2 regions of the Nocardia sp. NPDC127579 genome follow, and region 1 is predicted to be linked to the other one. Evidence: riboswitches for the same ligand, from Rfam matches in the RefSeq annotation. Region 1 holds a riboswitch; the other holds the start of a gene.

Region 1 (10,884 bases):
CCGTGCAGATCGTGCGCGCCGCGCTGGAGAAGGTGCCCGCGCTCGACCCCACCCAGATCGACGACCTGATCCTCGGCTGCGGCTCGCCGGGCGGTGAGCAGGGCTTCAACATCGCCCGCAACGTCGCGGTCATGCTCGGCTACGACACCCTGCCCGGCACCACGGTGCACCGCTACTGCGCCTCCTCGCTCCAGTCCACCCGGATGGCGTTCCACGCGATCAAGGCGGGCGAAGGCGACGTGTTCATCTCCGCCGGCGTCGAGACCGTCTCGCGCTACAAGAACGGCTCCGCCGACAGCTGGCCCAACACCAAGAACCCGCTGTTCGCCGAGGCCGAGGCGCGTACCGCCAAGTCCGCGGAGGGCGGCGTGTCCTGGCACGACCCGCGTCAGGACGGCCTGCTGCCCGACGCCTACATCGCCATGGGCCAGACCGCCGAGAACGTCGCCAGCCTGACCGGCATCACCCGCGAGGACCAGGACCGCTGGGGCGTGCGCTCGCAGAACCGCGCGGAGGAGGCCATCAAGAACGGCTTCTTCGAGCGGGAGATCACCCCGGTCACCCTGCCCGACGGCACCGTGGTGTCCACCGACGACGGCCCGCGCGCCGGTGTCACCTACGAGAAGGTCAGCCAGCTCAAGCCGGTCTTCCGCCCCGACGGCACCATCACGGCCGGTAACTGCTGCCCGCTCAACGACGGCGCGGCCGCGCTGGTCATCATGAGCGACACCAAGGCCAAGGAGCTTGGCCTGACCCCGCTGGCGCGGATCGTGTCCACCGGCGTCTCCGGCCTGTCCCCCGAGATCATGGGCCTGGGCCCGGTCGAGGCCGTCAAGCGCGCGCTGGCGCTGGCCGGCAAGGGCGTCGACGACATCGACCTGTTCGAGATCAACGAGGCCTTCGCGGTGCAGGTGCTCGGCTCGGCCCGCGAGCTGAAGATCGACGAGGACAAGCTGAACGTGTCCGGCGGCGCGATCGCGCTCGGCCACCCGTTCGGTATGACCGGCGCCCGCATCACCACCACCCTGATCAACAACCTCCAGACCTACGACAAGCAGTTCGGTGTGGAGACCATGTGCGTCGGCGGCGGCCAGGGCATGGCCCTGGTCATCGAGCGCCTCGCCTGATCCCCGGAATAGCCGAAAGGGGCGGTCACCGTACGGTGACCGCCCCTTTCGCTGGTGACTGCTAGTCGTTGTTGAAGTAGCTCAGCAGCCGCAGGATCTCCAGGTACAGCCAGACCAGGGTGACAGTCAGGCCGAACGCGACGCTCCAGGCGGCCTTCTCCGGCGCCTGGGCGCGGATCAGCTCGTCGGCGGCGTCGAAGTCCAGCAGGAAGCTGAACGCGGCGATGGCGATGCAGACCAGGCTGAAGATGATGGCGACCGTACCGCCGTCACGCAGGCCGAAACCGCCGTCGGTGAAGAAGCTGGCGACCAGGTTGCCCAGCATGAGCACCACGACGCCGATGGTGGCGCCGATGATCATGCGGGTGAACCGCGGGGTGACGCGGATGGCGCCGGTCTTGTAGACGACCAGCATGCCCGCGAAGACACCGAAGGTGCCCAGCACTGCCTGGGCGATCATGCCGGTGCCGCCGACGCTGACGATCTCGGCGAACACGAACGAGATCGCGCCGAGGAACAGGCCCTCGAACGCCGCGTAGGGCAGCACGATCGCCGGGTTGTCGGTCTTGTTGCCGAAGATCGCGACCAGCGACAGCACCAGGCCGCCGATCAGGCCGACCAGCATCAACGGGAAGGCCAGGGCGTTGTTGGTGCTGCTGGCCGACAGGATGTAGGAGACCAGCGCCGTCACCGAGAGCACGCCGAGGGTCATCGCCGTCTTGGTGACGATGTCGTCGATGGTGATCGAGCGGGTGGTCTGCGCGGGCGGCTGGTACGGCTGGTACTGACCGGGCTGCCCGTACTGACCCGGCTGACCGTACTGGTTCGGCGGGTACTGGGTGCCGGCCATGCCCTGGCCGAAGTTGGCGTAGCCGCCACCGCCCTGCTGCACGGGAAGCCGTTTGAAAACCGGGTTTGACGTGGTACGCAAAGCGTCCCTTCTTTCGGTCGTTGCTGCTGCTGGGCTCCGAGCGGGTGCTCATCGGCCAACTGCCTGATTCAACGTGTATGTCCCCGGGCAAGTTCCCCGAGGGGCTTGCCCGATTTGGACATATCGGACTGAACTCTACCGCTGCCGGGCGTCGTGCAGGCCACGGACCGATCGAGTCACCGTGAACTTGCGGTTGCGGGCGACCACCTCGGTGCGGCCCACCATCTTCTCGACGACGCCGCGATAGTTCAGATGCGAGTTGTAGACCGTCCACAGCTCGCCTCCGGGACGCAGCACCCGCCCGGTCTCGACGAACATCTTGATCGCCGAGCCGGTGTGCACCGCGGCGCCGATATGGAACGGCGGATTGCACAGCACCAGATCGGCGCTGTTGTCGGCGGCCGTGGACATGGCGTCGTCGCGCACCACCGTGACGCGGTCGCCGACCTCGTTGGCCGCCACCGTGGCCCGCGCCGAGGCCACCGCGGCCGCGGACTGATCGGTGCCCACCACGCGGATCCCCGGGCGGGCCTTGGCCAGTGTGACGGCGATGAGCCCGGTGCCGCAGCCGAGGTCGATGGCGTCGCGGGCGTCCGGTTTCATCAGCCGAACGTGCTCTAGTAGGAAGCGGGTTCCGATGTCCAGGCGCGCGCCGGAGAAGGCGGCGCCGTGCGCGACCACATCCAGGGCGAGCTCTTCGATGCGCTCGCGTACCGGGAACGGCGGCGGGCCCACGGGTTTCGGGCCGGACACCAGCAGCGTGCGGGACTTCTGCCGGCCGCGGCTGGCTCGTACCTCCGAGAAGTATTCGCCCAGCACGTCGTTCATCGACTTGGTCAGGTATTTGTCGCGCCCGCCCGCGATCACGACCACGTCGGGATCGGCGTAGCGCGCGATGGCGTCGGCCACCTCGGCGAGCCCCGCCAGTGCCCGCGGCAGACGAAGCAGGACGACTCGGGCGTCGGCCAGCAACTTCTCGGTGAGACCGTGCGCGACAAGGCGATCGGTGAATCCGAGCGTTCTGGCGTTGTTGGCGAGGGCTTGTTCGCCGGTGTACAGATCCTGGTGCACGCGCACCTCGCGCAGGTCATGCGCGGCGATGGCACCGAGGGTCAGTGCGCCGTAGCTGTCACCGATGACAGCAACCTTTCCGCTACCAGCGGTGGCCAGCTGCTCATCGGCGACATCGAGAATCAGCCGATCCGCGGCATCGACGGCATAGAGGTTCAGCGCCTCCACATCCGGATACCGCCGCAGTCGGCTTAGGACATCCTCGACTTCTCCCACACGTCAAGTGTGCTAGATCGTTGCCCGAATGTCTCATTCACCCCGGCCAATCGACCCCATGTAATTTTCCCGGAAATCCGCGAGACCCGTAATTCCATGTGGCACAGTGCAATACGACATCAGGCCGGGCGGACGAAAGGACCTGCGCGACACGAGGATTGCTGGTCCCCGACCAGACCGGTCAGCTGAGTAACATCTGCCCCATGCGTAACACGATGGCGTTGCTGGTCGTGGTCTGCGCGGCCCTGCTGACGGGCTGCGGCGATCGCGGCACCGACGGCGCACCCACGCCCGCTACCACCGGCACGTTCACCGACGCGCCCGCACAGATCCCCCAGGATGCGCTGCCCAAGCAGCAGGCGCCCGCCCCCGATGCGGGCGTCACCGTGACCGGCCTGCGAATCGGCCGCCAACCCGGCTTCGACCGCGTCGTCTACGACCTCGGCGGCACCGGCATGCCCGGCTGGAGCGTGCAGTACACCGATCGTGCCGTCCAGGACGGCAGCGGCTCGCCCATCGACGTGGCCGGGCAATCGGTGCTGGAGGTACGAATCACCGGATCGGCGTATCCGTTCGACAGCGGCGTCGAGCCGTACGCCGGACCCGATCCGGCGGCCGACCCGAACGCGCCCGGCATCGCCGGGGTGTACCGCACGGCCGTCTACGAGGGCATCACCCAGTCGTTCATCGGGGTGAACGCCGACCGGCCGGCCTTCACCGTGAGCGCCCTGAGCAATCCCCCGCGCCTGGTGATCGACATCGCGACGCCCTAGGATGAATACGGCACGGGGGTATTTGCGAGCCGCCGGAGCCGATGGCTACACTCGGCGCCGTGGTCGACCAGCATCCACTGTTCCGAGCGTCCGGGGTCACCCGGATGCTGGCGGTGCTGGCCCTGCTCGCGGGCATCGTGGCAATGCACGCCGGAGTGTTCTCGATGAGCCCGGCCCACGCCGCGGCGAGCCATTCGACGCACCACGCGACGCCGGATCACACCATGGACACCGCCCCCGTCCAGCCGGACGCGACCCCCGGTTGCGGCGGCGCCGACTGCGATCTCGGACACGCCGGTCTGCACGGCTGCGTTTTCATCCTGACGGCGTTCGGCCTGACCCTGCTGCTCGTCCTGCTCTACTACGTCCCCGCCGGCCCGAGCAGCGGACTGCGGCCACCATCCCGGCACTGGCGCGCCGAGCGGGAACGCCCGCCGCCGTGGACCGTCCTATCCCTGGCCGAATTGTCGATTCTGCGGATCTGATGGGCGTTTTCGCCCTGCTCTCATCCCTTTCCGACACTCCAGGAGTACACCCATGTCTATTCGCCGTACCCGAATCATCCTCGCCGTCGCCGCCCTCGGCCTGATCGCCGCGGGATGCAGCGACAACGACGATTCGAACTCCATGCCCGGCATGCAGCACAGCTCGTCGTCCGCGGCGCCCGCCACATCCGCGCCGGGCGCGCGCACCGATTTCAACGACGCCGATATCGCGTTCCTGCAAGGGATGTACCCGCATCACGCGCAGGCCGTGGAGATGGCGAAGCTGGTCCCCGGCCGCAGCCAGAACCCGCAGCTGCTCGCCCTCGCGACCAGCGTCGAACAGGCCCAGTCCCCCGAAATGCAGCAGATCAGCAGCCTGCTGCAGAGTTTCGGCAAGCCGGTGCCCAGCACCACCGGCGACCATTCCGGCCACGGCGGCTCCATGCCCGGCATGATGTCCACCGAGCAGATGGACGCCCTGCGCGCCGCCTCCGGTACCGCCTTCGACCGCATGTGGATGGAAATGATGATCCAGCACCACCAGGGCGCGATCACCATGTCCGACACCGAGATCGCGGGCGGCGTCAACCCCGACTCGCTGGCCCTGGCCCGCGCGGTGATCGCGGCGCAGAAAGCCGAGATCGACACCATGAATGGGATGCTGGCCGGACTGCCCGGCTGATCCGAAGACGACACGGGTCCGCGGCCCTGAAAGTCGCGGACCCACGAGTCAGGCCATGCGGAATCGCAAATGGCCTGATGGCACGCCGCCCCGGTCCGGCGGGGCGGCGGTCCACCCGGGCTATTCGATCAGCCGCTCGTGCAACCGCACCCACTGGTCCGGATGGACGTCGCCGGAGAAGCTCGAACGCACCAGATCGGTGTAGGAATCCCGTTGCCGTACCAGCGATTCGCGTCGGCGGCGGATGCTCAGAATGGCGGCGTCAGCCGAGGCCGCCGGCCGGAAACTGTGCCGGTCCACCGATCCGTGCGACTGCCAATCGAACCACGGCCAGCTCAGCACGGTCACCAGATCCCAGCGTCCGTCAGCCCCGGTGCGCTGCCGCGCGTCCGCCTCGGGAACCAGCAGGGTCGCGGAGGTGAGTTCGGGTGCGGCCAGGCACCAGTCGACGATCCGCGCCGCCGCCGGAACGTTCCCGACCACCGCGAACGGACCACGCGCCGGCTTGGTCTTGGTGAGATCGGCTCGCACCACCCGTATTCCGCTGTCTCCACGGGCGCGGGCCGCTAGTTTCGCGGCCAGCAGCGGGTCCGGTTCATACGCGGTGACCTGCGCCCCGCATCGAGCCAGCGCCCACGTGAGCACGCCCTCTCCCGCCCCCGGCTCGAGCACAGATCCGGCCGGATCAGCGACCGCCAACAATGCTTCCACGGCCGCCGGGCTCACCAGATGATTCGGAGACGGCGTTCGCCTGCCTTGATCCCGGTACGTGCGGCCACCGCCGCCGTTCTTCACCTTGCCCTGGGTATGCGAGTAATTCCGATATGCAAAATCTTGCGCCATAGCGCCTGCCCTTCGGGTCTTCGAATCGATTGGATCTCGAAGGGCCCTGGGCGCGCTCGCGGACGCCGAAGTAATTCTCTCCGCGTCGGCTAGCGGGCCAGAGCCCAGGCACTGCGCAGACGAATGAAGTACGGAGCGGCGTGGCAAGACATGGTGGCTACCGTAGGGATCCCGCCAACGGCCCACAACCGAATTATGTGGCCGGCCGGTCCGCGCGGAAGCGAGTTCGCCTGCTGCGCCGCCGATCGCCGCAGCGGTTACTGCCCCAGGCGACAGGATCAGCCTGGAACCAGTAACGTCGAAACGTCCGGATTCGCACCGCGCAGCGCGATCGGACTTCCGAGGAATACAGAGAGGCGTACCACGATGCGACGACTAGAGCGGGCTGGGCTGATCGCCGCGGCTGCCGCTACCGCCACCGGCATCATCTTCCTCGGGGCCTGCTCCAAGCAGGTCAGTGGTACAGCGGAGGCCAATCAGACCGAACTGGCCGCTTACACCTCGTCGGTGACCGCGTCCTCGATCTCGTCCTCGATCGCGGCGTCGTCGTCGCGGGCGGCCGCGGTGGAGTCGTCGATCGAATCCGCCTGCGAGACCTTCGCGGAGGTGACCTCCAAGTCGATCACGGCGTTCAACGCCTATATCGACGCGGACGAATCCGGCGCGCCCGATGCCGACACCAAGGCCACCGAGGCGGTGAACACACTGCGCGGCGGCGCCACCGAACTGACCGGGAAGCTGGTCTCGGAACTGCCGTCGCGGATCGCCGATCCGCTGCGGGTCTACCGCGACGACGCCAATACGGTCGCCGACAATGTGGATCGCCGGGTCGGCGTCGACACACTCAATGCCTCGGTGGACAAGTTCAACGCGAGCAAGAACACCGCCCGCGACGCTTGCCTGGCCGGATAACCGAGGGCCTCAGGCGATTTCGCGGTCCGCGCCGACCTCGGGGAGGTACGGCAGCGGCAGCACCAGCCAGGAGTCGGTGCTCGCGTAGTCCTGGGGATGCGAGGCTTCCGGGTCGGCGCCCAGCCCTTCCACGCGGGTCGCGCCGACCTGGTCGGTGTAGCGGAAATGCAGGTGCCCGTGCAGCAGGAGCCGGGGCCGCAGGGTATCGGTGATTCGCTGGATCCGATCCTGGTTCGGCAGGCATTCGGGCAGGTCCTTGCGGTTCCACTCCGGTGCGGCGGCGCGCGGTTTGTCGTGGGTGAGCAGCACATCCACCGAGCTGGAATCCGCGGCGAGCAGCTCGTCGCATTCCGCGTCGGTCATCTGTTCCTCCGGGAACCACAGCGTGCCCTCGGTCTGCCGCTCCCGCCGCGAGCCGAACTGACTGCGCCGCTCTGCTTTTCGCGCGCGCAGCGCTTCGGCGGCCAGCCGCCACGCCTTGTCCACCGAGTACGCCCCGCCGAACGCGGCGAACCGGGTGCCTTCCCAGACCCAGCGGTGGCCGCGCGGCGCGTACCGAATGTGGTTGCGGCACACCAGGAAACCTTCGTCATCCAGGTCGGTGCCGTAACGTTCGCGCAGCAGCGAGGACTTGTCGTGGTTGCCGTCCAGGAAGTACACGCGGACCCGGTGCTTGCGGGCCACCCGGTCGACGACGTCGAAGTAGCGCCGCCCGTCGGCGGTGTGCTCCCAGGCACCGAAATCCCCGAGGACGAACATCTTCGCGCACTCCTGCCGCTGCGCGACCCGCAGCAGGTCGACGGCGTGCGTGGTGTTGCCGTGTAGATCCCCGGTCATCAGGACACTCCCCATCCGACAATGATCGCAGGCGCGCGAGCGCACGGCATCCCGATTTCCGGTAGGAACCACCAGCTCGGCGGCGCCGGCACGCGGACCGCTTCGGTGGACCGCACAACCACCGTGCACGGCGGTGAGCTGGGACAACGAGACATCCCACGATTCGGCCGGACGCGTGTACTATTCGCCCGAACCACCCACTGCGGGAGCTCGGGCACGGCCGGGCTGAGAGGGCGGGCCCTACGCTCCGCCGACCGCGCGAACCTGTTCGGGTAATGCCGACGTAGGGAAAGTGCTCGACGAATGTCTGCTCCGTCCAAGGCGCACGAGGCGCCGCTCACCCTTGATCAGCCCGCACCCAAGGTGCTCTCGTTCTGGGATCAGAGCGCGTTCTGGGCCAACCTCGGGGTCAGCCTGTTCGCCTTCTCCGGCGCGTACACTGTGCTGGCCCCGAACACCGAGGGCGCGCTACAGCTGTCCATCGCGGCCGGCATCCTGGCCATGATCATCGGCACCCTGGTCGGCGGGCTGATGCTCGGCCTGGCCGCCGTGCCGGGCGCGCGCACCGGCAAACCCGCGATGGTCCTGTTGCGCGGACTGTTCGGCGCGAAGCTCAGCTACCTGCCGACCGTGCTGAACATCGCGCAGCTGATCGGCTGGGGCACCTTCGAACTCATCGTCATCGGCAGCGCCGCGGAGGAATTGTTCGGCGGCGGGCCACGCTGGCTGTACGTGGTCGCCGCGGGCCTGATCACCACGGCTCTGACGATCTGGCCGCTGGGATCGGTGCGCATGCTGCGCCGGTTCGTCACCGTCGGCGTCGTGATCGCGCTGGCCTGGTTCTACATCCAGTTCTTCCGGGCGGGCATCCCCGATCTGACCAGCAATCCCGGCCCGAAGGGCTCCGGCCCGTTCGGCGTCGACTGGAATCTCTTCTGGATCGCCACCGACGCGGCGCTGGCGGTGTCGATCTCCTGGATGCCGGTGGCCGCGGACTACACCCGGCATTCCAAGAGCAGCCGCGCGGCATTCGGCGCGGCCAGCGGCTCCTACGCGCTGACCCAGATCGTCGCCTACATCCTCGGGCTGCTCGCGTTGGCGCTGGCCACCGGCGACAGCGGCGTCTACGGGCCGTTCCTGCACGTCACGCTGGGCGGGTTCTTCTTCTTCATCCTGGTGTTCCGGGAGGCGGACCAGTCCTTCGCCAATGTCTACTCCACGGCGGTCTCGATCCAGAATCTGTGGCCGCGGATCGATCGGCGGGTGCTGTCGATCGGTCTCGGCGCGCTGATCACAGCGCTGGCGCTGTGGCTGCGAATGGACGACTACTTCGGGTTCCTGGGCCTGATCGGCTCGGTGTTCGTGCCACTGCTGGGCGTGCTGGTCGCCGATTTCTTCCTGCGTGCCAAGGGTTCGTGGAACACCGACGCGGATGCGCCGTCGCGCTGGGGCATGGTGTTCGCGTGGCTGGTCGGCCTGTCGGTGTATCAGCTGATCAACCCCGGTGACGCGGGTGCGTGGACCCGGTTCTGGGTCCGGACGCAGGAGGCGCTGGACTTCACCAAGCAGGCGTGGATGAGCGCGTCGCTGCTGTCGTTCCTGGTCGCGGGGCTGGTGGCCTGGCTGGTCGGCGCGCTGCTCGACCGCCGCCGGTAAACCCTCTTCCGCGGGTTTCGTCGGCGGAATACGGAACCGATCGCCGCTCGGCTGCGTCGAATCCTGAGTAAGCGCAGTTGGGGACGATGCAGGGAGCGATGTGGGCGACGAGGCTCAGTTCGGGGTGCGACCCGAGCAGTTGACGAACATCTCCGCGACATGGCGGCGCGAGGCCGCGGATCTGTCCGGGCTGAGCTGGTCGGCGTTGTCGGCGGCGACCGGTGACGGCAGCGCGGTGCTGGCGGCGGTGCGCGACAGCGCGGATCCGGCGCAGCAGGCGGCGGCGTCGATCGCGAACCGGTTCGATGCCATGGCCGATCTGGTGGACCGCTTCGCGGGCAATCTCGCCGAGCGCGATGCCGATACCGCCGCGGCATTCGAGAAGTTGACCGCGCGCTGATGCGGCCGACGATCTCGCAGCTTGCGGCCTGGGATCTCGCCGGCCTGCGCGCGGCCGCACAGGTGGCCGATGACAACGCGGTGGCGATCTACGACTCGCTCACCGATTCGTCCCGCGCGATGGACGCCGCACAGGACTGGCGCGGGCGGACCCGGGACGCGGCGTGGCGGCGCACCAACGAGGAGATCGATCACGGACACGAGGTGCGCGCGCTGCTGGTGCGCTTCGCCGACGAGGCACAGGACGCGCACCGCGAATTCGAGGCGGCCCGAAAGTATGTGCTGGCTCAGCGAGCCGCCGCGCAGGCCGCGGGCTGCGCGGTCGACGACGCGGGATATGTCACCCATCCGGATGGCGCGAACTCCGAAGCCGGTGTCCACCAATTGAATATCCTCGCCGGCATGGATGAGATCGAACGTATCGACACCACCTACGGCGAGCAGCTGGCGGCTATCCGGTCCGATTTGACCGCGATTCGAGATGGCCTGCGCGACATCGTGTTCCAGGGCGTCCCGCGCGATCCGGACGATGTCGTCACCCAGTTGGCGGGTATGACCGCCGAAGAACGCGCGGCCGCCGTGGCCCAGCTCGGCGCGGATGATGTGCGCGCGCTGGTGATCGCGAATCCGGATCTGATGGGAAATCTCAACGGTATTCCGTTCCCGGTGCGAATCGCGGCCAACGAGATCAATATTCGCAATGCCATCCAGCAGGAGAAGCACAAGCCGAACCCGGATCAGAACCGGGTCGAGCGGCTGGAGGGGCTGCTGGAACCGATCGACGATCCGTCCAAAACCGATCGGGTGCAAAAGCATTCGGAGTCGGACCGGACTCCGGAGACCGAGCTGGTGCGCAGCGCCGGTCTCGACGCGGCCGACGACGCGAAGGTCGATCGCAGGTTCATCATGTTCCGGGCCGACGAGGGCAGCGGTCACATGATCGAGGTGTTCG
Region 2 (10,884 bases), on a different contig from region 1:
GTGCCGCTGCGGCTGTTCGTCTACGACTGCCCCGATGTCACCGCCGACGGAAAGGCCACCCGCCGCAAGGGCGCGGTGATCAATCCGGTGCTGGAGACCTCGGAGATTCCCGAGACCATGCCGGACCCCGATGACGACGACGAGGGCTGCCTGTCGGTTCCGGGCTACCAGTTCCCCACCGGCCGCGCCGACTGGGCGCGGGTCACCGGCACCGACGAGCACGGCGAGCCGGTCGAGATCGAGGGCAAGGGCTTCTTCGCCCGCATGCTGCAGCACGAGGTGGGCCACCTCGACGGCTTCCTGTACGTGGACGTGCTGATCGGCCGGCATGCGCGGGCGGCCAAGAAGGCCGTCAAGCGCGAGGGCTGGGGTGTGCCGGGGCTGAGCTGGGTGCCGGGCACCGTGCCGGATCCGTTCGGCCACGACGACTGAATCGTGAGCAGATGACAACTGAACCCGCGATCCCACTCGGCGCCCGGGTCGTGCTGCGCTACCGGCTACCGGACGGCGCCACGCCGCCGTTGACCGATGTGATCGGCACGCTGGTGGCGCTGGAGCCGCCGACCGTCGAATCCGGTGACGGGCAACTGGTCTCGGTCGAGGCCGACCGGGTGGTGGCATTGAAGGCGTTGGGCCCCAGACCGATTCGTACCGCCGAGATCCGCTCGCTGGAGACCGCCGCGGCCGACGCGTGGCCGGGTGTGGAGCAGGACTGGATCGACGGCTGGCTGCTGCGCGCCGGGCACGGCTACACCACTCGGGCCAATTCCGCTGTGCCGCTCGGTCGTTCGGGGGAGCCCGCGCAGCTGTCGGTGGAGCCGCTGCGCCGTATCGCCGAGTGGTACGCCGAGCGCGGACTGCCGTTCCAGCTGCTGCTGCCGGATCGGCTGGCACCGGTGCCGCGGGGCTGGCGCACCTGGAACGAGACGCTGGTGCTCGGCATCGATATCGAGAACTTCGTACTCCCCCAGGGCCCGCCGATGGTGCGCACCGCACCCGAGCCGGACCAGGCCTGGCTACAGCTGCACCGCTACCAGGGCGAGAACCCGGCCCTCGTCGCGCTGCCGCGCCGGCCCGTGACCGAGGTGGTGACCGCCGTGCACGACGGCACGGTCGGTTTCGCCGCACTGGGCGTGCCGGAACCGATCGCCATCGGGCGCGCGGCCGTCACCACGGCGCCGGACCTGCGCCGCTGGGTCGGTCTGAGCTGTATCGCCGTGCAGGCCGCGCACCGTCGCCACGGGCTGGGCGCACTGGTGTGCGCCGAGCTGATCCGGTGGGGGCACGCGCGCGGCGCGACCCACGCCTATGTGCAGGTGCAGGCCGACAATGCCGCGGCGCTGGCCCTGTATCGCGAGCTCGGCTTCCTGGACCATCACGCCTACCGCTACGCCGCGCCGCAGTAGCGCCGATCCGATTCCGAAAGAAGGCAGTTCGTGCGTCTGGCGACCTGGAACGTCAATTCCATCCGCTCCCGGATCGATCGGGTGGCGCAGTTCCTGGACCGCCAGGACATCGACGTGCTCGCCATGCAGGAAACCAAATGCCGCGACGACCAGTTTCCGTTCGAACCGTTCGAGGAGCGCGGCTACGAGGTCGCGCATCTGGGTGTGAACCAGTGGAACGGCGTGGCCATCGCCTCCCGCGTCGGGCTGGACGACGTCGAGCTCGCCTTCCCCGGCCAGCCCGGTTTCGACAAGGACGCGGGTGAGTCGCTGATCAGCGCGCCGGTGGTGGAATCGCGGGCGCTCGGCGCGACCTGCGGCGGCGTGCGGGTGTGGAGTCTGTATGTGCCCAATGGGCGCGCGCTGCACGACCCGCACTACGCCTACAAGCTGGAATGGCTGGCCGCGCTGCGCGCCGCGGCGACCGACCGGCTGCGGGCGGACCCGGCGGCCGCGGTGGCGCTGGTCGGCGACTGGAATATCGCGCCGCGCGACGAGGACGTCTGGTCGATGGAGTTATTCGCGGGCAAAACCCATGTCTCGCAACCGGAACGCGATGCCTTCGACGCGTTCGCCGCGAGCGGGTTCGCCGATGTCATGCGGCCGTTCGCGCCGGGGCCCGGCGTCTACACCTATTGGGACTACACCCAGTTGCGCTTCCCGCGCCGCGAGGGCATGCGCATCGATTTCGTACTGGCCTCGCCGGCGCTGGCCGCCACCGTCACCGATGCGCTGGTCGACCGCGAGGAGCGCAAGGGCAAGGGCGCCAGCGACCACGCCCCAGTGATCGCGGAGTTCGATTTCGCGCCCGCGCGGTGATAAGCGGATCGGCGCGTAGCTAGGCAATTGTTCTGCCACAATCGGGTTCGACCGACGAAATACCAGGCAAAGTGCCAATTATCCGGCAACCTTGCTCCAATTCGTGGCACCGCGCACTAGCATGCGGGCATGGCGTTCTATCGGCAGGTCGGTTCGGTGCCGCCGAAGCGGCACACCCAGCATCGCGACGAGCACGGCGCGCTCTACTACGAGGAGCTGATGGGTGAGGAGGGGTTCTCCGGGGATTCCTCGCTGCTGTATCACCGCGGTCTGCCGCCGGCCATCGTCGATGCCACGGTCTGGGACCTGCCGGATCAGCGCACCACCCCGAATCACCCACTGCGGCACCGGCATCTGCGCCTGCACGACCTGTTCGACGGTGACGCGCCCGCCCGCACCGACGTGGTGACCGGCCGCCGCCTGGTACTCGGCAATGCCGACGTGCGGATCTCCTATGTGGTCGCGAGCGCGCCGTCGCCGCTGTACCGCAACGCGATCGGCGACGAACTGGTCTATATCGAGTCCGGCGCGGCCATCGTGGAAACCGTCTTCGGCGCGCTGCCCGCCCGCCAGGGCGACCAGGTGCTGCTGCCCCGCGCCACCACGCACCGCTGGCTGCCCAGCGGGCCGCAACCGCTGCGCGCCTACGTCATCGAGGCGTCCGGCCACATCACGCCACCCAAGCGCTATCTCTCCAAATATGGTCAGCTGCTGGAACATTCACCCTACTGCGAGCGCGACCTGCACGGCCCCGGCGAGATCCTGCTGGCCACCGGTACCGATGTGGAGGTCCTGGTCAAGCATCGGCCCGGCGGGCAGATCGCGGGTACCCGCATGCTGTACGCGACCCATCCGTTCGACGTGGTCGGCTGGGACGGATGCCTGTATCCGCTCACCTTCAATATCGCCGATTTCGAACCGATCACCGGGCGGATCCACCAGCCGCCCCCCGCACACCAGGCGTTCGAGGGCACCAATTTCGTGGTCTGTAATTTCGTGCCGCGCAAGGTGGATTACCACCCGCTCTCCATTCCGGTGCCCTACTACCACTCCAACGTCGACTCCGACGAGATCATGTTCTATTGCGGCGGAAACTACGAGGCGCGCAAGGGATCCGGGATCGGGCAGGGTTCGGTCTCGGTGCATCCGGGCGGGTACGCGCACGGTCCGCAGCCCGGCGCCTACGAGCGCAGCATCGGGCTGGAGTTCTTCGACGAGCTGGCCGTCATGGTCGACACCTTCCGTCCGCTAGAGCTCGGCGAGGGCGCGCTGGCCTGCGAGGATCCGGCCTACGCATGGACCTGGTCGGGCCGGGGCCCCGATGGGGCCGACCGACCGGGCGGGGGCGCACGGTGACGCGGATCGAGGTCGCGCCGGAATCCCTGTTCGGCCCGGAGAATTTGCCGTATGGCGTCTTCGCGCCGCCGGGGCGGCCGTTCCGCGTCGGTGTCCGGCTGGGCGACTGCGTCATCGATCTCGCTGTGGCGCTGGATGATTCGACGTTCGCCGCGACGAGCCTGAATCCCTTTCTGGCCCAGGGCTCCGCACGCTGGCACGAGGTGCGGGATCGGCTGCTCGCGCTCGCCGCCGCCGATCTCCCCGCCGCGGCGGTGCATTCGCTCGCCGAGGTCGAGCTGAAACTGCCGATCGAGGTCGGCGACTATGTCGACTTCTACGCCAGCCTCGACCACGCGACCAATCTGGGCCGGTTGTTCCGCCCCGATTCCGAACCGCTGCTGCCGAATTGGCGGCATCTGCCGGTCGGCTACCACGGCCGGGCGGGCACGGTCGTGGTGTCGGGCACCGATATCGTGCGACCCCGCGGACAGCGTCGAACCGATTCCGGCACACCGGATTTCGGACCGTCACGGCGTTTGGACATCGAAGCCGAGCTGGGTTTCGTGGTGGGCGCCGGCTCCACGCTGGGGCAGCCCATCGATATCGAGGATTTCGGCGCGCACGTCTTCGGCGTCGCGCTGGTCAACGACTGGTCGGCCCGCGATATCCAAGCCTGGGAATACCAGCCGCTCGGCCCGTTCCTGGGCAAGTCCTTCGCGACCTCGCTCGCGGCCTGGATCACCCCCCTGGCCGCCTTGGCGGCGGCCCGGATCCCGCTGCCCGCGCAAACGCCCGAACCGCTGCCCTATCTGCGTGCCGAGGCCCCGTGGGGCCTGGATATCGACCTCACCGTGCACTGGGACGGCACACCGGTCTCCTACCCGCCGTTCGCGCGCATGTATTGGTCACCGGCGCAGATGCTGACCCACCTCACCGCCAACGGCGCCGCCACCCGTACCGGCGATCTCTACGCCTCGGGCACCATCTCCGGCCCGGAACCCGACCAGCGCGGTTCGTTCATCGAATTATCCTGGGGCGGAACCGAACCCATCCGTGTCAACGGCCAGAAGCGCACCTTCCTGGAAGACGGCGACGAGATCGTGCTCACCGCCTCCGCCCCCGGCCCCGGCACGCGGCGCATCGGCCTCGGCGAGGTCCGCGGCCGCATCTGGGCCGCGCGCGAACGCGACGATTAGTTTTCGCTCCACCCACCGTCGGTATCGGTACAGACCCCATGCACACGACCGGGAGGACCCGTCATGCAGAAGATCGTCACCAACCTCTGGTACGACACGCAGGCCGAGGAGGCCGCCGAGTTCTACTGTTCGCTGTTCCCGGACTCCAAGATCACCGGTGTGCAGCGCTACACCGAGGCCGGGCCACGCGAAGCCGGATCGGTCATGACCGTCGACTTCGAACTCGCCGGGCAGCACTTCACCGCCATCAACGGCGGTGGCGACTACCACTACACGCACGCCATGTCGCTGCTGATCAACTGCGACAGTCAGGCCGAGGTCGACCGGCTCTGGGTGGCGCTGCTGGCCGACGGCGGCCAGGAGATCGAATGCGGCTGGCTCAACGACAGGTACGGGGTGCCCTGGCAGATCTGGCCCGCCGAAGCCAACCAGCTCATGGTCGGCGATCCGGCGGCGGTCGACCGGGCCATGCTCGGCATGCGCAAGATCGACGTGCAAGGCATGCGCGACGCCTACAACGGCACGGCCGGCTGATCCGGCGGCGCGGTGGCGGATCCTCCGAGCGCGCCGCGACGAACCGCCCGGCCGCTTGTGCGGATCGACCGGATTCCGGCATTCGGTGCATGCCGGGCGGTAGCGGACAGGTATGGTCGGGCGGCAGCAGAACATGACACGAACGGGGGCTCGCACCAGCGGGCTGAGAGGACGGCTAGCCCAGTTTCCGGGCGTTCAGGGCCGTCGACCGTATGAACCTGACCGGGTAATGCCGGCGTAGGGAGAAGCACATGGGCACCACCACGTCCGAAACCATCGACACCGTCACCACGGGACCGATCGAAGGCAGCGTCAAGCACTATCTCGAGCGCGACGACCTGCGAATTCCGGTGCGGCGCATCAATCTCACCAACGGTGAGCATTTCGACGTGTACGACACCTCCGGTCCGTACACCGACGACGCCGCCACCATCGACCTCGAGGCCGGGCTCGCCAAGTTGCGCGACACCTGGGCCAAACCCGAAGTCGAGGGGCCGCGTACCCAGCTGGCCTGGGCGCGCCAGGGCATCCTCACCCCCGAGATGCGTTTCATCGCCGCACGCGAAGGGGTCTCGGCCGAACTGGTCCGCGCCGAGGTCGCCGCGGGCCGCGCGGTCATTCCCGCCAATCACAACCATCCGGAACTGGAGCCGACCATCATCGGCAAGAAGTTCCTGGTGAAGATCAACGCCAATATCGGCAATTCGGCGGTCTCCTCCTCCATCGCCGAGGAGGTGGAGAAGATGGTGTGGGCCACCCGCTGGGGCGCGGACACCATCATGGACCTGTCCACCGGCAAGAACATCCACGAGACCCGCGAGTGGATCATGCGCAACTCCCCCGTCCCGGTCGGCACCGTGCCGATCTACCAGGCGCTGGAGAAGGTGAACGGCGATCCGACCAAGCTCACCTGGGAGATCTACCGCGACACCGTGATCGAGCAGGCCGAGCAGGGCGTGGACTACATGACCGTGCACGCGGGCGTGCTGCTGCGCTACATCCCGCTGACGGCCAAACGGGTCACCGGCATCGTCTCGCGCGGCGGCTCCATCATGGCGGCCTGGTGTCTGGCCCACCATCGGGAATCGTTCTTGTACACGCATTTCGAGGAACTCTGCGAGATCCTGGCGCGCTACGACATCACCTTCTCGCTCGGCGACGGCCTGCGCCCGGGTTCGATCGCCGACGCCAACGACGAGGCGCAGTTCGCCGAGCTGCGCACCCTCGGCGAACTCACCACCATCGCGAAATCCCATGGCGTGCAGGTGATGATCGAGGGCCCCGGTCATGTGCCGATGCACAAGATCGTGGAGAACGTGCGGCTCGAGGAGGAGCTGTGCGAGGAGGCCCCGTTCTACACCCTGGGCCCGCTGGCCACCGATATCGCTCCGGCCTACGACCACATCACCTCGGCCATCGGCGCGGCCATCATCGCGCAGGCGGGCACCGCCATGCTCTGCTACGTCACCCCGAAAGAGCATCTGGGACTGCCGAATCGCGATGATGTGAAGGTCGGCGTGATCACCTACAAGATCGCCGCGCACGCGGCCGATCTGGCCAAGGGACACCCGCACGCGCAGGACCGGGACAACGAATTGTCCAAGGCCCGTTTCGAATTCCGCTGGCTCGACCAGTTCGCGCTGTCGCTGGATCCGGACACCGCGCGCGAATACCACGACGAGACCATGCCCGCGGAACCCGCCAAGACCGCGCACTTCTGCTCCATGTGCGGGCCCAAGTTCTGCTCCATGCGGATCTCCGCCGATGTGCGGGAATACGCGGAGCGGCAAGGGCTTACGGATGTGGAGGCGATCGAGGCGGGCATGGCGGAGAAGTCCGCCGAGTTCACCGGCGCGGGCGGCCAGGTGTATCTGCCGGTCGTGTCCTGACCGCCGAGGCGGTGACGACGGCGAGGGGCGCCGCCGTCGTCACCGCCGTCCGGATGCCGCGCGGGGTCAGCCCGAGCGCCCGTTGCACAGCGGGCGTCGCGCTCGGCGGCACGGTCTGTTCGAGCCGGATCGGGCGGTCCGGCTCGGGTCGGCGCGTGGTCGTGCCGGCCATCCGGCGGACGGGTTTGCGCGCGGGCTTGGGTTTGTCGCCGGTTCTGGCGGCCGCCTTGTTCACCCGGATCGCCCGCTGCACGAGCCGCGGCTGTTCCAGCACCAGGTGCACGATGTGCTCGACCGGCCGCTCGATCACCTTTTCGGTGATCTGCGGTTTCTCGACGATCTTCTCGACCTCCCACCGCACGGTCTTGCCGACGGTCTTGCGCACGATCTTGGGTTTCTCGACCACCTTGGTGACGGTCTTGGTGACCACCTTGGTAACCGGCTTGGTGACGACTTTCTCGTGGACGACCTCGCGGGGCACCTTCACGATCTTGATGACCGGCTTGTCCTCGTAGATCCGCACGATCTTTTCCACCGGCCGCCGCACCACTTTGTAGACGATCTTCTCGACCGGTATCTCGACGATTTTCTCCACAATGGTGACGACCGGTTTCTGCACGATCTTGTGGATCACCGTTTCCACGGGCTTTTCCACCACCCGCTCCCGGATCTGCTGAACCGGCACCTCGACCACCTTGTCGACAATCTCCACCACCGGCTTGTGCGTGCGGCGTTCCACGGTGACGTGCTTTTCGATCACCTTGTCCTGGATTTCCACGACCGGCTTCTCGATCACACGCTGCACCCGCACCGGCTTCTTCTCGACCTTGTCGACGATCCGGAGGACCGGCCGTTCGACGGTGCGCGGAATCCGGACCGTGCGCTGGGCCGCGCCGGTTGTTCCACGGGTGGACTTGCCGTTCGCACTGCTGGCCATCATGCCTCCAAGGGAATTGATCGTCCGGTCCTGCCCCCATTCACAATTTCTCGGCGGTAACCCTGGCCATTCAACCAGCTGATAAAAGTCGCACGGAAACAATTCGGCAAATTGTCGATAACCGTATAGACGGGGCGGGCCGCGTCAATGGCGGCCGGTGACGCGGAATCCGCGCGGCACCAGCCAGACCGCGACCACCGCCACCGTCGCGACGATCGCCGCGGACACATAGGAGGTGATCGTGAGCGCGACATCGAAGGCGTGCTCGGTCGCGGCGAGCACCTGCGCCCGCGGCTCGGGGTCGAGTTCGGAGGCCACCTCGACGGCGCCGCCGACCGACCCGCGCGCGTCGGTCAGCGCGTCGCCCCGCAGCGGTAGATCGGTCATGTGCTCGGTGAATACCCGGCCGTGCACGCTGCCGAGCAGGGCGACACCCAGGCCGATGCCGAGTTCGTAGTTGGTTTCCGAGACCGCGCCCGCCTGTCCGGCGCGCTCCGGCGGCACCGCGGAGACCAGCACGGCGGCCGCGGCGGTCACCGCCATGCCGTCGCCGATCCCGAACGTGGCCAGGACCAGCGCGATCACCGGGTAGGAGGTGGGTTCCGGGCTCAGTGCGAGCCCGAGGAAACCCAGCGCGAGCGCGCCGAGCCCGATCGCGAGCACCGCGCGCACACCGAGCCGGTGCATCAGCCAGGGCGTGGACAGCGACGCGATCAGCAGCGTGACCGCAGCCGGCATGGTGCGCAATCCGGCCTCGGACGGCGAATAGCCGTGGATGTACTGCAACCACAGCGAGATCAGGAACAGGGCCGCCCCGATCGCCAGCATGGCCAGCAGGGTGGCCAGCGCCGCCGCCGTGAACGGTCCGTTGCGGAAGAGCCGGACATCGAGCAGTGGGTCGGCCGCGGCGAGCTGGCGCCGCGCGAACCAGGCCAGCAGCAGCAGGCCGAGCAGGAAGAAAGCCCAATCCGTCAGGCCCGCTTCACCTTTGGCGATATGTTTGATGCCCCAGGCCAATCCGATGATTCCGGCGATGGACAGCAACGCCGAGAGCCAATCGAGCTGCCCGGAATGCGGTGACCGGTATTCGGGCAGCAACCACACGCCCGCGAGCACCGTCAGCACGACGACCGGCACATTCAGCCAGAAGGCCGACGCCCAGCCGAAGGTCTCCACCACCATGCCGCCGACCAGCGGGCCGATGGTGGCGCCCGCACCGGCCACCGCGGCCCAGATGCCGATGGCGAGCGTGCGCTCGCGCGGGTCGGCGAAGATATTGCGGATCAGCGAGAGCGTGGACGGCATCACCATGGCGCCGCCGAGGGCGAGCAGCACTCGGCCCGCGATCAGCTGCCCGGAGGACTGCGCCGTCGCCGCCACCACCGAGGCGATGCCGAAGAGCACGAAACCGCTGAGAAACAACAGCTTCCGGCCCACCCGGTCGCCGACCGCGCCGGTGGTGATGAGCAGGCCGCCCAGCACCAGGCCGTAGACATCGATGATCCAGAGCTGTTCGAGCGGGCCGACGTGCAGGTCGTCGATCAGCGACGGAAGCGCGACGTTGAGGATGGTGGCGTCCATGGCGACCAGCAGCAGGCTCGCGCACAGCACGGCCAGCATCAGCCACCGGGTAGCGCCGAAATCACGGGCGGGCGAATCCGCTGTCACGTCGATCCTTCCCTAGCCGGATGGGTCGAAGTCAGCATTGACCGAGCGACAGCAAACATCAAGTAACCGCACGGCGAGTACCGTCAGCGGATGGTCTGCGCGATCAGGCGGTCCGCGGCCCGGGCGGTACGGTCGGTGTCGCCGGTGATGAGGTGGTCTTGGATGATGCCGCGCAGCCCCGAGATCAACAGCGTCGCAACCGCTTCCGGATCGTCGATGGATCCGATCCGGGTCAGCGCGTCGGCCAGGGTCGCGACGAAGACGCCGATGGCCTCGACGGCATAGCGCGCGTACGGCCCCCCGGGCGCGCAAGCCGCGCCCAGCACCTGGAGCAGGACACGCACGCTGGTCGAGCCACCGCCCAGCATGTTCGCCGCGCAGAAGTCCCGCAGCCGGGCCCGCAGTGCTGCGGCGTCGGACACGTCGGCGAAGACGGCCGCGATATCCGGGCGCTGGGTCGCCAGCGCAGCCACCAGCAATTCCTCCTTCGTCCCGAAGTAGTGGATGAGCATGCGGGAGCTGGTGCCGAGTTCCGCAGCGAGCGGACGCAGGGACAGCTCGGCGAGGCCGTGGTCGGCGATATAGGTCACAACGCCGGCCAGGATTTCGGCGCGTTTGGCGTGGTCGAGAGGGCGAGCCATGGGTTGACTGTAGCGACTGCTACAGGTATCCATGTTTCCGTGACTGTAACAACCGCTTCAGAAACCAGGAACGTCGTCGTCACCGGCTATGCCGCGACCACCGCCCTGGCCGCGACCGCCGACGCGACCTGGACCGCGCTGCTGGCCGGGCACAGCGGAATCCGCCGCCTGGACGCCGATTTCGTCGACGAGCACGAGCTGCCGGTGCGGATCGGCGGACCGCTCACCGCACACCCCGGCGAACAACTGACGCGCATCGAGCAGCGCCGCAACTCCTACGTCGAACAGCTGGCGCTGATGCTCGGCCGCCAGGTCTGGCGGCACGCGGGCACACCCGAGGTCGATGGCGACCGGCTCGCGGTCGCCATCGGCACCGGCCTGGGTGGCGCCGACGCGCTGATCACCGCCGTCGACGCC

Evidence for each region. Region 1 has a riboswitch for thiamine pyrophosphate ahead of ACFVMC_RS08545 (purine-cytosine permease family protein). Riboswitches for the same ligand answer to the same signal wherever they lie in the genome.
Region 2: it holds a riboswitch for thiamine pyrophosphate, as region 1 does, so the genes downstream of both, thiC (phosphomethylpyrimidine synthase ThiC) here and ACFVMC_RS08545 (purine-cytosine permease family protein) in region 1, are expected to answer to the same signal.

What each region holds. Positions count from the first base shown of each region.
Region 1 is NZ_JBHXVZ010000002.1:210,287-221,170, reverse strand. It holds gene ACFVMC_RS08590 (acetyl-CoA C-acetyltransferase) at 1-1,127, shown strand, start outside; gene ACFVMC_RS08585 (Bax inhibitor-1/YccA family protein) at 1,189-2,058, opposite strand; gene ACFVMC_RS08580 (class I SAM-dependent methyltransferase) at 2,194-3,345, opposite strand; gene ACFVMC_RS08575 (hypothetical protein) at 3,549-4,118, shown strand; gene ACFVMC_RS08570 (DUF6153 family protein) at 4,160-4,603, shown strand; gene ACFVMC_RS08565 (DUF305 domain-containing protein) at 4,656-5,285, shown strand; gene ACFVMC_RS08560 (rRNA adenine N-6-methyltransferase family protein) at 5,406-5,996, opposite strand; gene ACFVMC_RS08555 (hypothetical protein) at 6,495-7,040, shown strand; gene ACFVMC_RS08550 (metallophosphoesterase) at 7,050-7,877, opposite strand; TPP riboswitch at 8,070-8,185, shown strand; gene ACFVMC_RS08545 (purine-cytosine permease family protein) at 8,181-9,533, shown strand; gene ACFVMC_RS08540 (hypothetical protein) at 9,634-9,933, shown strand; gene ACFVMC_RS08535 (alpha/beta hydrolase) at 9,933-10,884, shown strand, end outside.
Region 2 is NZ_JBHXVZ010000007.1:363,706-374,589, forward strand. It holds gene ACFVMC_RS24565 (peptide deformylase) at 1-432, shown strand, start outside; gene ACFVMC_RS24570 (GNAT family N-acetyltransferase) at 444-1,406, shown strand; gene ACFVMC_RS24575 (exodeoxyribonuclease III) at 1,437-2,264, shown strand; gene ACFVMC_RS24580 (homogentisate 1,2-dioxygenase) at 2,394-3,620, shown strand; gene fahA (fumarylacetoacetase) at 3,617-4,798, shown strand; gene ACFVMC_RS24590 (VOC family protein) at 4,862-5,332, shown strand; TPP riboswitch at 5,475-5,576, shown strand; gene thiC (phosphomethylpyrimidine synthase ThiC) at 5,584-7,221, shown strand; gene ACFVMC_RS24600 (hypothetical protein) at 7,178-8,260, opposite strand; gene ACFVMC_RS24605 (MFS transporter) at 8,303-9,826, opposite strand; gene ACFVMC_RS24610 (TetR family transcriptional regulator) at 9,910-10,467, opposite strand; gene ACFVMC_RS24615 (KasA/KasB family beta-ketoacyl-ACP synthase) at 10,507-10,884, shown strand, end outside.